Regions from separate parts of the Klebsiella sp. B345 genome, predicted to be linked through region 2. Evidence: riboswitches for the same ligand, from Rfam matches in the RefSeq annotation. Region 2 holds a riboswitch; each other region holds the start of a gene.
The links. Region 2 has a riboswitch for thiamine pyrophosphate ahead of thiM (hydroxyethylthiazole kinase). Riboswitches for the same ligand answer to the same signal wherever they lie in the genome.
Positions count from the first base shown of each region.

Region 1 (5,016 bases), 1.0 Mb from region 2:
CCGGAATCGGTACGCCGATAGCCCTGACATGCAGGTCATAACCAAAGGCGCAGCACGGACGCAACGATTCCGGCGCCGTCAGATGACTGACTACCGGAGTCACATGGGTAACGGGAACGATCGGCAATACCGGGTCCTGGGCACAGACCGAAAAGGCGGCCGCCAATAATACAAACAAGCCATAACGCATTAACATTGTCTCCAGGACAGAAAATTATGCATCACAAACAGCGCCTGTGATGTTAAAAACGGTACTCTCCGGCGACAAAGAAACTATTACGTTCGTTAAAGCCAATCTCTGTTAGCACGTTAAAATTCTGCGTAATTTCATACTGTGCCCCGATCAGCATATTCCATGGCGAAGAGAGGCGCTGCTTCACATCGAACTTACCCTGATCGTCTTTATTGACGGCGGCAATTAACGGCTGAAGCTCCGGCGGCATATGCAAATCAGAGAGGTTGCCTTTGAACTCCTGCTGGACGTTCTGGTACATGCTGCCCACCCAGATACTTAAATTCGACGGCCCGGCAATCCCCTGCAGATTAAAGCGATAGCCTACGCGCGGTGACACGGTAGTGGCGGAGATTTTCCCATCGAGAATATCAAAATCGGTGCGGGTATAGTTGGTATCCACCAGAGCAAACCAGTTGCCATAGCCCCCGGCGAGGGTAAAGCCGGTGCCCCAGGTGGTCCCTTTAAAATCCAGCGCGAAGTCGATATTTTGCAGCTGGCCGCTTTCATACAAACGATGCACCGAACCAGCAATCACCCGGTCCAGACCGCTGTATTTTGACGGGTCGGCGTCAACGGAAACTTTTGACAACGAGGAGCCCCGGGTATGGCCGACGATGCCGTAGACATTGAGGAACGGAAACACCCACATATCCAGGCGCAGGTTTTCGGTTTTGCTTTTCTGCCGTGTATGGCCGGCGTCAATGGCGAACATATCGCTGGGTATGGCGTGATTGCCGAGCGCCAGACCGGAAAAAGAGATGCTGTCGACCAGGATATCCTGGCGAATGTTCATATAACTTAAATTGACCCCGAACGGCAGCGGAATGGAATATCCACGCGCTCTTGCTTCATCGCCCCAGATCGGGAAATAGCTGTCGCTAGTGCTGCCAGTACTGTCGGCAGCGCTGGCTCCCCAGGCAGTACCCGACGTTAATAACAACGTAATTACGGTTTTAGTCCATCGCATTTTCTTTTATCTGACCTTAAAGTCCGGAACCTACATTAAAATAGACCGCTTGCTCATGTTCGCTAAAGGCGATATCGATCCCCGTATGTAATCCATACTGGCGCGCTATCAGGTAACGAAAACCTGTCCCCCACGCCACTTCTGTCTGGTCCCACAATGCATGCGCCTCATCGGCAGCACTACCGACGCCAACAAATCCTTGCAGGATCCAGCGCGGTGTAAATTCCCAGGCAAGCTGGGTTTGTGCGGTCGTCACATAATCGCCCTGATAGCGATAACGGGAAATGCCGCGTAATTCGATATAAGGACGCGCCATTGGCGTCAGGTGATTATCGTGATGCGTCAACGACTGGTAGTTACCGGCGACGGCGAGCGTCAGCGTGCGGCTCAGCGGGAAAAAGTATTTCCCGTCCAAAGAGAACTGGTTGTAGTGATAATCGCCGCCTAACAATGAACGGTAGAACCGGTACTCCCCCTGCACCGATAACCCTTTCTTAGGATAGAAAAAATTATCCGTAGTGTCATATTCAGCCACTACCCCTAAGGCTGAAGAGGTACTCTCCTGGCCGAACACCTGCTGCCAGACTCGGTTGACGACCGAGTTTTCGGCTGAAATATCGGTTTTCGCGTAGACCTGAGACGCGCCAACAAACACCGGCGAATCGCCGACGCGGAACAACAGTTTCTGTAACCCACCATAGCCTTTGGTTTGTGAGTGAATGGCCTTATTTTTATCAAAATGACTTAAGCCGTCGCCGTAGATATCAAGTTTGATATTGGCGTAGCCCATCATCACCAGGTAACGAATGTGGTCGTCATTCCAGGTATGGCGATGACCGCCGCCGACAAACCAGGTGCCGTTCTGCGTCGCGCCACCGCCAAAAGCAGTCATCGGTGGGGGAATAAAATTATCCCCTTTGCGGGTGCCTTTACCGTGCAAAAAAAGGCCAAACAGACCGCCGCCATAACCCACCGCCGGCTCGGTGATGACCATCGGCACGGGAAGGAATCCGTACTGGTTATCCTGCAGATAATGACTCATATCGAGCATGCCATCTTCGGGATCAAACAGACTGCCCGCCATAGCAGGAGTAGAAAGCGGCCCGATAAGCGCTAGCAGTATGGTTGAAAGCGGAAACTTCATGCACTCTCCGGGGCTAAGATGGGTTCTGAACGCCCAGGTAACTGAAGAATAATGGGTTTCAGATAGCAAAAATATATCCTATGGCGCCCTGAACTACCAATTTTCGGTTACAGGTTTTCTTTAATTTTGGACAAAATAAGGAGATTTAGCACACAAATTGCTAACAAAAGTTAACGAGGATATGCAACGAGCGAGGCGGATTGAGGTTATCATATTGAGTGACGTTGTCACTTATCCTGCCACTTTTCAGCGATGAACCAGGGGATTGTAATCAAAAAGTGAATGCCGTATAACATGGCGAAACCGAGGGGTGTCCCGTGAGGGCTGAGATGGCGTAAGCCGAACCCTTTGAACCTGATCTGGGTCATGCCAGCGAAGGGACGGGTCGGCAATTTTGCCACGTTACCGCCATTGCCTGTTCATACTTCCGCACGCCCGGATCTCCCCTTACTCAGGAGGTCCTGTGATTCTTCCCCTCTTCACCCAGGGTATTTATGGTCGTCTGCGCCAGCAGGCGGGAGACGACTGGACAGACTACGTCGCCCACCCTTTTGTTCGCCAGCTTGCTGACGGCTCCCTGCCTGAATCGGCCTTCCGCCGCTATCTGACCCAGGACTATCTGTTCCTGATCCACTTTGCCCGCAGCTATGCCCTGCTGGTTAGCAAACTGCGCACGCTGCCGGAGATGCGCACCGCGGCCGCCTCTCTGAACGCTATTTTGGGCGAACTGCCGCTGCATGTCGGCTATTGCGCGGGCTGGGGGCTGGACGAAGCGCAGATGGCTGCCGAACGCGAAGCCCCTGAAACGGTGAACTACACCCGCTACGTGCTGGATATCGGCCATTCCGGCGATGCGCTGGACCTTCTGGTGGCGCTGATGCCCTGCGTTGCCGGCTACGCGGAGATTGGTCTCGGGCTACTGCACGACCCAGATACCCGCTTTACCGATAACCCATATGCGTCGTGGATCCGTAACTACGGCGACGCCGGCTATCTCGACGGCGTCACTGCCGCCATTGGTCTGCTGGAAACCTTGTGGCAACAGCGCGGTGCTGAATCACGTATTGCGGAACTGAGTGAAATTTTCACTACCGCGACGCGGCTGGAAGCAAACTTCTGGCAAATGGGGCTGAATGCCGCCACGGAGGCTCAGGCGTGACTGCCCCCACTCTTCATGTCCGGGATCTGAGCCTGCAGTTTGGCGCACGGATGATTTTCGCCGATCTGTCGTTCGATCTTCCCGGCGGACAGTGGACCTCATTGTTGGGGGCCAGCGGCGTGGGGAAAACCAGCCTGCTGCGGATTATCGCCGGGCTGGCCTCGCCGAGCCACGGGCGGGTTTACGCCAGCGATGGCGAGCCGCTCGGCCACCGCCTGGCGTGGATGGGGCAAAAAGATCTGCTGTATCCCTGGCTGAGCGTACGCGAGAACGTCGCGCTGGGGGCGAGGCTACGCGGAGAACGAACCGACACAGCCCGCGTGAACCGCCTGTTAGAACAGGTTGGGCTCAGCCACTGCGCCGACGATCGCCCCGCCGCGCTCTCCGGCGGCATGCGTCAGCGGGCAGCGCTGGCACGCACCTTATACGAAGACCGCCCGCTGGTGCTGATGGATGAACCCTTTTCCGCACTGGATACCATTACCCGCACGCGTATCCAGACGCTGGCGGCGGAGTTGCTGGTTGACCGTACCGTGGTGCTGATTACGCACGATCCCATGGAAGCCTGCCGCCTGAGCCATCGGCTGCTGGTGCTCTCGCCCGCGGCGGGCGGCATGGACGACTCACACCATCTGGCGGGTGTTCCCCCCCGCGCACCGGACGATCCGGTGCTGCTGACCAGCCAGGCTGAACTGCTGCAACAGTTGATGAGGGCCAACGGATGAGCGGCAAACTGTTTCGCGGCGGCGTGGTGTTCTGCGGTCTGTTGCTGCTGTGGTGGCTGGCGAGCCGCAGCGGCATCCCGGCGTTCCTGCTACCGTCACCCGCAGCGGTGGCCGAAGCTTTGTGGGTTAACCGCAGCTGGCTGGGCTGGCACACTCTGGTCACGCTCAGTGAGATCCTCAGCGGTCTGGTACTTGGCGTGCTGCTCGGGGTGGCGCTGGCCCTGTGCATGATTATCTCTCCACGGTTGCAACGCTGGCTGATGCCGCTGGTGCTGACCAGCCAGGCGATTCCGGTCTTTGCTCTCGCCCCGCTGCTGGTGCTGTGGTTTGGCTTCGGGATGAGCGCCAAAGTCATGATGGCGGTGCTGGTGATCTTCTTCCCCGTGACCTCGGCCTTCTTTGACGGCCTGCGGCGGGTCAACCACGACTATCTCGATCTGGCCCGCACCATGGGCGCCTCTTTCGGTGCGCAACTGCGTCACGTGCGGCTGATGGCCGCGCTGCCGGCGCTTGGTTCTGGTCTGCGAATGGCGGCCGCCGTTGCGCCAATTGGCGCGATCATCGGTGAATGGGTCGGTTCGGCGGAAGGCCTGGGCTACGTGATGCTCAATGCCAATGCGCGCATGCAGACCAACGTCTGTTTTGCCGCCCTGTTTATTTTAGTACTGCTGACGGTCCTGTTGTGGCTGGCGGTAGATGCCTTTTTACACCGGCTGATTAACTGGTCGCCGGAATGATGACCGACACAGAAACAAGGAATAGCCATGAATAAATCGATGTTCGCCG
Region 1 covers NZ_CP180443.1:344,449-349,464, reverse strand. The annotation lists gene ACMYSO_RS01630 (DUF4056 domain-containing protein) at 1-190, opposite strand, end outside; gene ACMYSO_RS01625 (hypothetical protein) at 243-1,202, opposite strand; gene ACMYSO_RS01620 (BamA/TamA family outer membrane protein) at 1,219-2,346, opposite strand; TPP riboswitch at 2,643-2,744, shown strand; gene ACMYSO_RS01615 (TenA family protein) at 2,810-3,505, shown strand; gene ACMYSO_RS01610 (ABC transporter ATP-binding protein) at 3,502-4,230, shown strand; gene ACMYSO_RS01605 (ABC transporter permease) at 4,227-4,967, shown strand; gene ACMYSO_RS01600 (ABC transporter substrate-binding protein) at 4,995-5,016, shown strand, end outside.
Region 1: linked by a shared signal. The riboswitch ahead of ACMYSO_RS01615 (TenA family protein) and the one ahead of thiM (hydroxyethylthiazole kinase) in region 2 are both predicted to bind thiamine pyrophosphate.

Region 2 (5,016 bases):
TTACGCAGCACCGCCGGCGGACGGTTGTTATCCACCATCACCCGGTCGACATAATCTGACCCCGGAAGATAAAGCTGGTCAGCTGGAATGGTCATACAACGGTGCTGTAAAAGGCTGTCGGCATCTTTGCCAAGCAACTGCGTAATATCAGTCATAGCTATGCTCCCGTTAGCGCCGGCCGCAGCCGGCATGTCTTTTCCTGACCCAAGTATTTGGGCAGGTTAAGCCTGGTACCGACTTAGCATATTTTCCAGCCGGGATCGCATTTTTCAGCGCTTTTAACCGGCTGGAATCGGGACTCGCTGGCTCAGATAATGCTCTCGACATCCCTCAGCCAGCAGAGAGCGTTACCTGTTTACCACCACGCGTGGAAATGGTGCACCGGCCCGATGCCGTGGCCCACTTCCAGCGAATCGGCCTGCGCCAGCGCCGCAGAGAGCCAGCCTTTGGCTTCCGCCACCGTTTGCCCCCAGTCGGCATAGCGTGGGCGCAGTGCGGCCAGCGCCGCTGAGAGCGTACAGCCGGTCCCATGGGTATTTTTGGTCTGTACCCGCGGTGCGGTGAAGCGTTGTTCGCCGTCGCGGGTAAACAGCCAGTCCGGACTTTCGGCGTCATCGAGATGGCCGCCTTTCATCAGCACAGCACCGCAGCCCATCGCCAGCAGCGCCCTCCCCTGTTCCAGCATCTCTTTCTCGTTACGCGCATGAGGGGCATCCAGCAGCGCCGCCGCTTCCGGCAGATTCGGGGTAATCAGCGACACCCGCGGCAGCAGGCGCTTGCGTAGTGTGTCCACCGCGGAGGCGCTGAGCAGCGGGTCGCCGCTTTTCGCCAGCATCACCGTATCCAGCACCACGTTGTCGATCTGATAGCGGGCCAGTCGCTCGGCCACCGCCTCCACGATGTCCGTTTCCGCCAGCATGCCAATTTTGGTGGTATCGATGCGCACGTCACTGAACACGGAATCCAGCTGGGCGGCAACAAAGTCGGGTTCGATACGATAGACCGACTGCACGCCGCGGGTGTTTTGCGCCACCAGCGCGGTGATCACCGAGCAGCCATAGGCCCCCAGCGCAGAGAACGTTTTCAGATCGGCCTGGATCCCGGCGCCGCCGCTGGGATCGGTACCGGCGATGGTCAGTGCATTAATCCGTTTCATCCCTGTAACTCCCCATATAGTGCGTCAAGGAATGCCGGGGTAAAGCTGCCCGGTCCTCTGCCTTGAGCCGCCAGGCCACCGGCCTGTTTCATCAGGCCGCAGGCGGCGGCAACGTTCTCAAGGCGGTCGCCGGGCATGGCGGTACTGGCGACCACTACAGCGGAGAGCGCACAGCCGGTGCCCACAACCCGGGTCATCAGCACATCGCCGCCGCTGACCGTGCGCGTGCGCTGCCCGTCGGTGATGTAATCCACTTCGCCGGTCACCGCCACAATGGTATTGATCTGTCGGGCCAGCGCCTGGGCGGCCGGTAGCGCCGCGGCGGCGGTATCGGTGGTGTCCACGCCGCGCCCGCCGGCGCTCATGCCGGCCAGCGCCATAATTTCCGAGGCGTTGCCGCGAATGGCTGCCGGCTGCAGGCTCAGCAGTTCATGGCAGAAGGTGCTGCGCAGGGTTAATGCCCCGACCGCCACCGGATCCAGCGTCCAGGGTTTACCGGCATTTTGCGCACTGAGCGCCGCACCGCGCATGGCTTCCGCACGGTCAACGGTTAAGGTGCCGACGTTAATCAGCAGTCCATCGGCGATAGCAGCAAACTGCGCCGCTTCTTGCGGGTCAATAACCATCGCCGGCGAGGCGCCGATCGCCAGCAGAACGTTGGCGGTAAAGGTCTGTACCACATCGTTGGTCATGCAGTGCACAAGGGGAGAATGGCGGCGAAACAGATGTTGCAGGTGCGCAATATGCGCGGGATTGAGTGGCTCAGTTTGCATCGTGTGCTCCAGCCAGGCGACGTAGAAGCAACGACCTTGTGGTCTCTGACTTCCCTACGCTGGCATTATCCAGATCAGGTGGTACGGGTATTTCTCAGCCCATCAGAGATGGGGCACCCCGAGTCATGTAGATTGAATCTCTATACTTTTTGCCAGCTTAGGGGAAGTTGCTTGCTCTTGCAAGCCCGCCCTTCCGGTTATCGCTTCTTCACGCTGTACCCCAGCTTGTACCTCAGTTTGTACCCCACCACAGAAACGAAAAAAGGAGCCGTTAAGCTCCTTTGTGATATAACCCAAGACCTCATGGATTCCGAGATTCAGTTTTGCGTTCTGTTTTTCTACGTCGTTCAAAGGTGCGGATTACATCCCAGATAAACAGGAACAGGAGATACCAATAAAGTGCGGTGATCATACGCAAACCTCTTGGTTCCAATAGCTTCGAACTGTTCTCAGAGACACCGACATTGCTTCCGCAGCCTTTGTCTGAGTAGCCCTTGCGCTGGATGTTCAAGTGCTGCCAAGAACGTTTCTTTCCCCCTTCCAACGTCATCAATTGGAATACGGTCAATGCCAAGTTTTACCAAATGTTCATCTCCTTGATAGCCTTGCTAATGAGTTCAAGTGTGTTCGATACTGCGCCGGAGTGAAGAGCTCAAGCATAAAATCCCCCTCAGATGTTGCCGGGTTCAATAACCTGCTCAATGCCTGATTTTCTGCTGCAAGTCTCACCCCTTCGCCGTGGGCTTTGTCGTACAGCGTGATCTCTGCGTACCATTCATTAGAATGAGGCTGATTGGCCTTATAGCCGTGTTTAATGTGCCAGGTATCATAAGCAACCATTGCAGCAGCCGTGAGCGTGTCGAGCACGTCAGAACGTTTTACGGGGCGTTTACGCTCCAAGATCGGAAAGCCTTGCATGTGTCCGGAGATCCAACGATTGGCTAAATTACCTTTCCAGATGAAAGAAGGGTTAACCCAAATTTTCAACACGCCTTTTTCATGTTCGGCTTTATCTACTTTGATATAGTGCTTACACTCAAGACCAGATAAAACTCGATTGAGATGATCCGGCGTGGTGTTGAGAATTGCGCATAAATTTGCACGTTTGATAAACGCTACATTTCGCCTGTCAACTTCCTGACATAATGCAAACACTTTCGTGAAATCCGGCTTGCTCAATACGTCTGCAAACTCTCTTATCCCGTTGTAGGCTGCATTCCCTGGAAGGTCGCCCAACTTATTAGCGTATTCACGGTGGGCCTGTTTTGATTTGGCGGTGTCTGCTGTCGAGTAGCTCAAATGCAGATCCTGAACAATGCCACCACCAAGCAAATACTCTGTAGAGTCATAGTTAATAATTTCACCGTCTTCCTCTATGACAACGTAGAGAACATTATCTAAAGAAACGAGTATTTGGGTAGGCGTGGAAAAATCTGACAGTGGGCTGTGATCGTGGTGCGGGGTATCTCTGAAAAAATAACCGTCTTCATATGCTTGAATCAATGTACCTCCTTAGTTGGTGTTCTCCTTACGGTGTTGGTCATAACGGATAATCGCAGATTGAAACATTATCATTCGGCCTGCATACCCTCTCGATTTTGCTGCTTGCATAGATGCGTAAATAACGTGGCGTTTTACTTCGCCGCTTACCAGGTCATTAAAAACCTGATCACTGCTGTAATACTTCAATAATGGCCTCCTTCAAATTTTGGATGCAAAAAGCCCCAGGCAGTTACCCCGCCCAGGGCTGAAAAGTGTTGGTAGTTTTCTCCCTACCTAATGCTATCTTAACAGAAAAGACTAACGTTTGTCAATACCCAAATGGTGATTCTGTGAAATATTTTTATATCACTTCAATGCGTTGCATTTTTGCTTTGCCATTAGTGCTTTTTCGCACCAGAAACAGATGATTGATGTCAAAGTAATTATGTGGTAAGAATTGCCACCAGAAGAAGCAGCCCACCTGCCATTCATGAACACCATCTCGCCATTTCTTGAGAAAAAAAGTAAAAAATGGCGATTTTCACCCTGTTTTTCCCTTTAAATTCAAACATATACCAAATCCGCTATAATAATAGAGAGATTCTCTCTCTGCACTGAAGTGCATCAACACGAGTCAATCAGTGATGATTGGGTCGGGATGGTTGCACGTAATGGTAATGTCATAGCTACCTTGCACCAGATAAACAGACAGCCTAAAGGATTTAGGGTGGTTGTTTGGTTGGTGGTTAATCCAGATCGGTGGATGACATTAAGCAGGAATGCCATTGGATCATTGTGGAGTGTTGTTAATGGCGGCGTAGTCGCTGGATGGCATTAAGCAAAGTTTGGGCGGTAGTAGCCCAAGAGAGACAACCAATTAACTAACCTTAAGTTAGTTGGGTTTAATGGGTTTGTGTTTGGGAGCGAAGCGAGCATAACAAGCATCTGTACAGGAGAAGCACCTTTGATGAAGGCAACTTGTCAAAAATTCTCTCTCCTGTAATGCCTATCTTTCATGCGCGGCGTGAGCCTGGCACCGAGGCCAGCGCATAACAGTATGGTTCCGGCGCTTCGCGTCGATTACCGATCAGACCTTCACCCAACGTTAGATCGTCGCCCTGCTCACTCCAAATCATCCATGCAATAACCTTGAGATTATTCCCATTAAACTGACATCTAACCCGGCGGTAATTGGCTTATAAAGAAGCACAGTTGATAAGGAGTAAAGTTACCAAACCTACCAAGATAGTAACAATTGAAACTATCGATAACCTTGCATAAAGCCTTGCGCCGTGCAGTTATCAGCAGAATTAACAATCGATCCGTTGGAGGCTTGTGCTAAGCACACCTGTCTTTTCATGAATTTAAACAACACTTCCTATTTTTTGCAGCCTCTACTCTGAATCCTGAGTGTCGAAAGTCTTTGCATACGGGCACTGCCCTTTAGTGACGTAGGTAAAAACATACTGGCTGTTCTCGTAGGTGCAAAGCGTCTTGCCATTCTCCGTAGTATCCTGCTGGGGATCGATCATTGTGATCTGTCCTGCTGCTACCAACTGCGAAAACAGTAGCCCATACATCACCATCATTGCTCTTCTCATAACA
Region 2 covers NZ_CP180443.1:1,342,980-1,347,995, forward strand. The annotation lists gene fbaB (class I fructose-bisphosphate aldolase) at 1-155, opposite strand, end outside; gene thiD (bifunctional hydroxymethylpyrimidine kinase/phosphomethylpyrimidine kinase) at 356-1,156, opposite strand; gene thiM (hydroxyethylthiazole kinase) at 1,153-1,929, opposite strand; TPP riboswitch at 1,964-2,060, opposite strand; gene ACMYSO_RS06310 (hypothetical protein) at 2,518-3,432, opposite strand; gene ACMYSO_RS06315 (hypothetical protein) at 4,806-5,012, opposite strand.

Region 3 (5,016 bases), 1.9 Mb from region 2:
ATACAGGGCGGCGGGCGAACCCAGTCCGCCGAGCCCGACGATCAGCACCCGGCTGGCCAGCAGCTTTTGTTGACCTTCAATCGCAATATCTTCCAGCATCACCTGGCGGCTGTAGCGCATAAAATCGCTGTCATTCATCGCCCGCTCCCGCCATGTCCAGCAATTGCGCAGTGGCTTGCTGCCAGTCCGCCGCCTGAGTTATGGCGCTGACCACCGCGATGCTGCCGACACCGGTTTCCAGTACCAGTGGCGCCCGTTCCAGGCTAATACCGCCGATCGCGACCGTCGGGTAATCTGCCAGCCGCTGGATATGGCGGGCGAGCTGCTCCAGACCCTGCGGGGCGGAAGGCATCTGCTTGGTTTGCGTAGGGAATACGTGACCCAGGGCGATATAGGAAGGACGTGCTGCCAGTGCAACGTCGATTTCCATATCGTCATGGGTCGACACGCCGAGACGCAGGCCGGCCTGACGAATAGCGTTCAGGTCCGTTGTCTCCAGGTCCTCTTGTCCTAAATGCACGCCGTAGGCCTGATGTTTTACCGCCAGCTGCCAGTAATCATTGATAAACAGCCGGGCGTGGTATTGGCGCCCGAGCGCGATCGCGGCGATGACATCGGCTTCAACTTCGCTATCGCGCTTATCTTTAATGCGTAGCTGAAGGGTACGCACGCCAGCGCGTAGCAGGCGTTCGATCCAGACCACGCTATCGACGACCGGGTAGAGGCCTAACCGGAACGGAACGGACGGAAAATCGGGTTGATACATCAGGCTTGCTCCTTACGTAAATAGATTTCACCGCCGCGAGCGCGGAAGTCCTGCGACTTATCGGCCATTCCGCTTTCGATGTTCTGGCGGGCGGCATAGTCCCGCACTTCCTGGGTGATTTTCATTGAACAGAATTTGGGCCCGCACATGGAGCAGAAATGGGCGACTTTGCCGGATTCCTGCGGTAGCGTTTCGTCGTGATAGGCACGGGCGGTGAACGGGTCGAGGGCGAGGTTGAACTGGTCTTCCCAGCGGAATTCAAAACGGGCTTTGGACATGGCATTATCACGGATCTGCGCGCCGGGATGGCCTTTCGCCAGATCCGCAGCGTGGGCCGCAATTTTGTAGGTGATCAGCCCCTGTTTCACATCTTCTTTATTCGGCAGGCCGAGGTGCTCTTTCGGGGTTACATAACAGAGCATGGCACAGCCGAACCAGCCGATCATCGCCGCGCCGATGCCGGAGGTGAAGTGGTCATAGCCCGGGGCGATATCGGTGGTCAGCGGCCCCAGCGTATAGAACGGCGCTTCATGGCAGTGCTCGAGTTCCTCGGTCATATTGCGGCGGATCATTTGCATTGGCACGTGGCCCGGGCCTTCAATCATCACCTGCACATCATATTCCCAGGCGATTTTGGTCAGCTCACCCAGGGTATGCAGCTCGGCAAACTGCGCTTCATCGTTGGCATCCTGAATCGAGCCGGGGCGCAGGCCGTCGCCGAGGGAGAGGGAGACATCATAGGCGGCGCAAATCTCACAGATATCGCGGAAATGCTGGTAGAGGAAGTTTTCCTGATGATGCGAGAGGCACCATTTGGCCATGATAGAGCCGCCGCGGGAGACAATGCCGGTCAGGCGTCTGGCGGTCATCGGCACATAGCGCAGCAGGACGCCGGCATGGATCGTGAAATAGTCGACGCCCTGTTCCGCCTGCTCCAGCAGGGTATCGCGAAAGGCTTCCCAGGTGAGGTTCTCGGCGATCCCGTTGACCTTCTCCAGCGCCTGGTAAATCGGCACGGTGCCGATGGGAACCGGGCTGTTACGCAGGATCCATTCGCGAGTCTCGTGAATATACCGCCCGGTGGACAAATCCATCACCGTATCGGCGCCCCAGCGCGTTGACCACACCAGTTTTTCCACCTCTTCTTCGATGGAGGAAGTCACCGCCGAGTTGCCGATGTTGGCGTTGACCTTCACCAGGAAGTTGCGGCCGATAATCATCGGCTCAGATTCCGGGTGGTTGATGTTGGCAGGGATGATGGCCCGTCCGGCAGCGACCTCATCGCGGACGAATTCTGCAGTGATATTGTCCGGCAGTCGGGCGCCGAAACTTTCCCCCGGATGCTGGTGGCGCAATACCTCCCCGCGTATGCGCTCCCGGCCCATGTTTTCACGGATAGCGATGAACGCCATTTCAGGCGTCACGATCCCCTGACGGGCATAGTGGAGTTGGGTGACGCATTTGCCAGGTTTCGCGCGCCGTGGCGTCAGCTGGCCACGAAAACGCAGCGTATCAAGATCGTCATCGGCGAGACGCGCTTTGGTATACAGGGAGCTACGTTCCTGCAGCGGTTCGCTGTCATCGCGTGCATCAATCCACGGCTGGCGCAGCGTTGACAGGCCCTGGCGCACATCGATCGCCACGTCGGGGTCGCCATAAGGGCCGGAGGTGTCGTACACCGGGATCGCTTCGTTTTGTTCGTACTGCGGCTGGGCTTTATCACCGCCAATCAAGGTGGGACTGAGTTGGATTTCCCGCATCGGTACGCGGATATCCGCCTGCTGGCCTTGGATGTAGATGCGTTGCGAGCGGGGAAAGGCGGTCCCTTCCAGGGTATGGATAAAATGCTGGGCGCGTTCGCGCTGTTCCCGACGGGTGAGTTTTGGTTCAGATTTTGTTGCAGACATAGCGCATTCCAGATGAAAAAGGACATGGCTTGTCAGACGACGGATGGAGTAACAGAGGCGATCGGTCCTGGAGGGACGGTCGCATAGGACAGTTTACTCTTGTTCCCTTCGCAGGTATTAGCCTGATCAGGTTCCGCGGATCCCGAATTAACGGTCTCAGCCTTTTCCGCTTCATCCTTCGTGCTGCCTTGAGGCATCACGAACGCTGTTGTGGAAAATGGGCACTCCGACAAGATACATCCCCCTCCAGCGAGGGGGAACGTATGTAAACTACTCGTTAACAGCGCACAACTCAAGCTGTCGGCGCGATATTGTCACTGATGTTGTCTTTCAGGTTGTGCGATATCGCCAGCACGATCAGCTTGTCTTCCAGCGCGAATCGCGCTTCCAGCGCTTCGCCGATATCGGACAGTGCCTGCTGAAATTCGAGATAGTTATCGTGGTCGATGGCGTTTTCGAGGCAGGAGTCGTAGCAATCCATAATCAGCTGAGTGTTGGCTTCCAGCTGCGGATAGAGTTTGGTCGCGGCCAAAAGTGGTGTATTGCCTTCCATTTCGCCAAGAATACGTTCATAAATATTAAAATGGCCGGAGGAGAGGTAGTCCACCAGGCTTTGGCAAAAATTATCCAGCGCCTTTTCGTTCAGTCGCATAAAGGATTCTTTGCCGGGCTTCAGGCCAACCAGCTTGTAGTAAGCCACGAGCAAATGCTTACGTACATGTAGCCAGCGATCGACCAGTTTATTACTGCCTCCAACACGTTCCGTTAGGTTTTCCAGCTGGTTTAACATGGTTGACTCCGCAAGTTTAAGAAAATAACGTTGCTCACCAAAATGTAAATATAATGTTAAAAGTGCCAGTAAAACGAAGGTAGTGCAATAGATATGGATCGTATTATTGAAAAATTAGATCGCGGCTGGTGGATCGTCAGTCACGAACAAAAATTATGGTTACCCGGCGGGGAATTACCACATGGCGAAGCGGTAAATTTCAATCTTGTCGGCCAGCACGCGCTGCATATCGGTGAATGGCAAGGTGATGCGGTGTGGATGGTGCGCCAGGATCGTCGGCAAGATATGGGATCGTTACGCCAGGTGCTGGATAGCGATCCGGGGCTGTTTCAGCTGGCGGGGCGCGGCATCCAACTGAGCGAGTTTTATCGTTCGCATAAATTCTGCGGTTACTGCGGCCACCCGATGCACCCGAGCAAAACCGAATGGGCGATGCTGTGTGGCCACTGCCGCGAGCGCTACTACCCGCAAATTGCCCCGTGCATGATCGTGGCGATCCGTCGGGACGATACGATCCTGCTGGCACAGCATACCCGTCATCGTAACGGCGTACACACGGTGCTGGCCGGATTTGTCGAAGTGGGGGAGACCCTGGAACAGGCGGTGGCCCGCGAAGTGATGGAAGAGTGCGGCCTGAAGGTGAAAAATCTGCGCTATGTGACCTCCCAGCCGTGGCCATTCCCCCAGTCGCTGATGACCGCGTTTATGGCGGAGTATGATAGCGGCGACATTGTGATCGACAAGAAAGAGCTGCTGCAGGCGGGCTGGTATCGCTACGACGATTTACCACTATTGCCGCCGCCGGGGACCGTGGCGCGCCGGCTGATAGAAGATACCGTGGCACTGTGTCGGGCAGAGGCGGAGTGACGTGATACACTGGCGTAAAATGGGATCAGGATGAATAACATGACCGAACTAAAAAACGATCGTTACCTGCGAGCGCTGTTACGCCAGCCTGTGGACGTGACCCCTGTCTGGATGATGCGTCAGGCTGGCCGCTATTTACCGGAGTACAAAGCGACTCGTGCGCAAGCGGGCGACTTTATGTCGCTGTGTAAAAACGCCGAGCTTGCCTGTGAAGTTACGTTGCAGCCACTGCGTCGCTATGCGCTGGATGCGGCGATCCTCTTCTCCGATATCCTGACCATCCCGGATGCGATGGGGCTTGGGCTGTACTTCGAAGCCGGCGAAGGTCCACGCTTCACCTCGACCATCACCTGCAAAGCCGATGTCGATAAACTGCCGGTGCCCGACCCGGAAGATGAACTCGGCTATGTGATGAATGCCGTGCGCACCATTCGCCGCGCGCTCAATGGCGATGTTCCGCTGATTGGCTTCTCCGGTAGCCCGTGGACGCTGGCGACCTATATGGTGGAAGGTGGCAGCAGCAAAGCCTTCACCGTGATCAAAAAAATGATGTATGCCGACCCGCAGGCGCTGCATGCTCTGCTCGATAAGTTGGCAAAAAGCGTCACGCTGTATCTGAATGCCCAGATTAAAGCCGGCGCGCAGTCGGTGATGATTTTCGATACCTGGGGCGGCGTGCTGACCGG
Region 3 covers NZ_CP180443.1:3,227,895-3,232,910, forward strand. The annotation lists gene ACMYSO_RS15185 (HesA/MoeB/ThiF family protein) at 1-138, opposite strand, end outside; gene thiE (thiamine phosphate synthase) at 131-766, opposite strand; gene thiC (phosphomethylpyrimidine synthase ThiC) at 766-2,673, opposite strand; TPP riboswitch at 2,760-2,912, opposite strand; gene rsd (sigma D regulator) at 2,966-3,463, opposite strand; gene nudC (NAD(+) diphosphatase) at 3,557-4,330, shown strand; gene hemE (uroporphyrinogen decarboxylase) at 4,370-5,016, shown strand, end outside.
Region 3: linked by a shared signal. The riboswitch ahead of thiC (phosphomethylpyrimidine synthase ThiC) and the one ahead of thiM (hydroxyethylthiazole kinase) in region 2 are both predicted to bind thiamine pyrophosphate.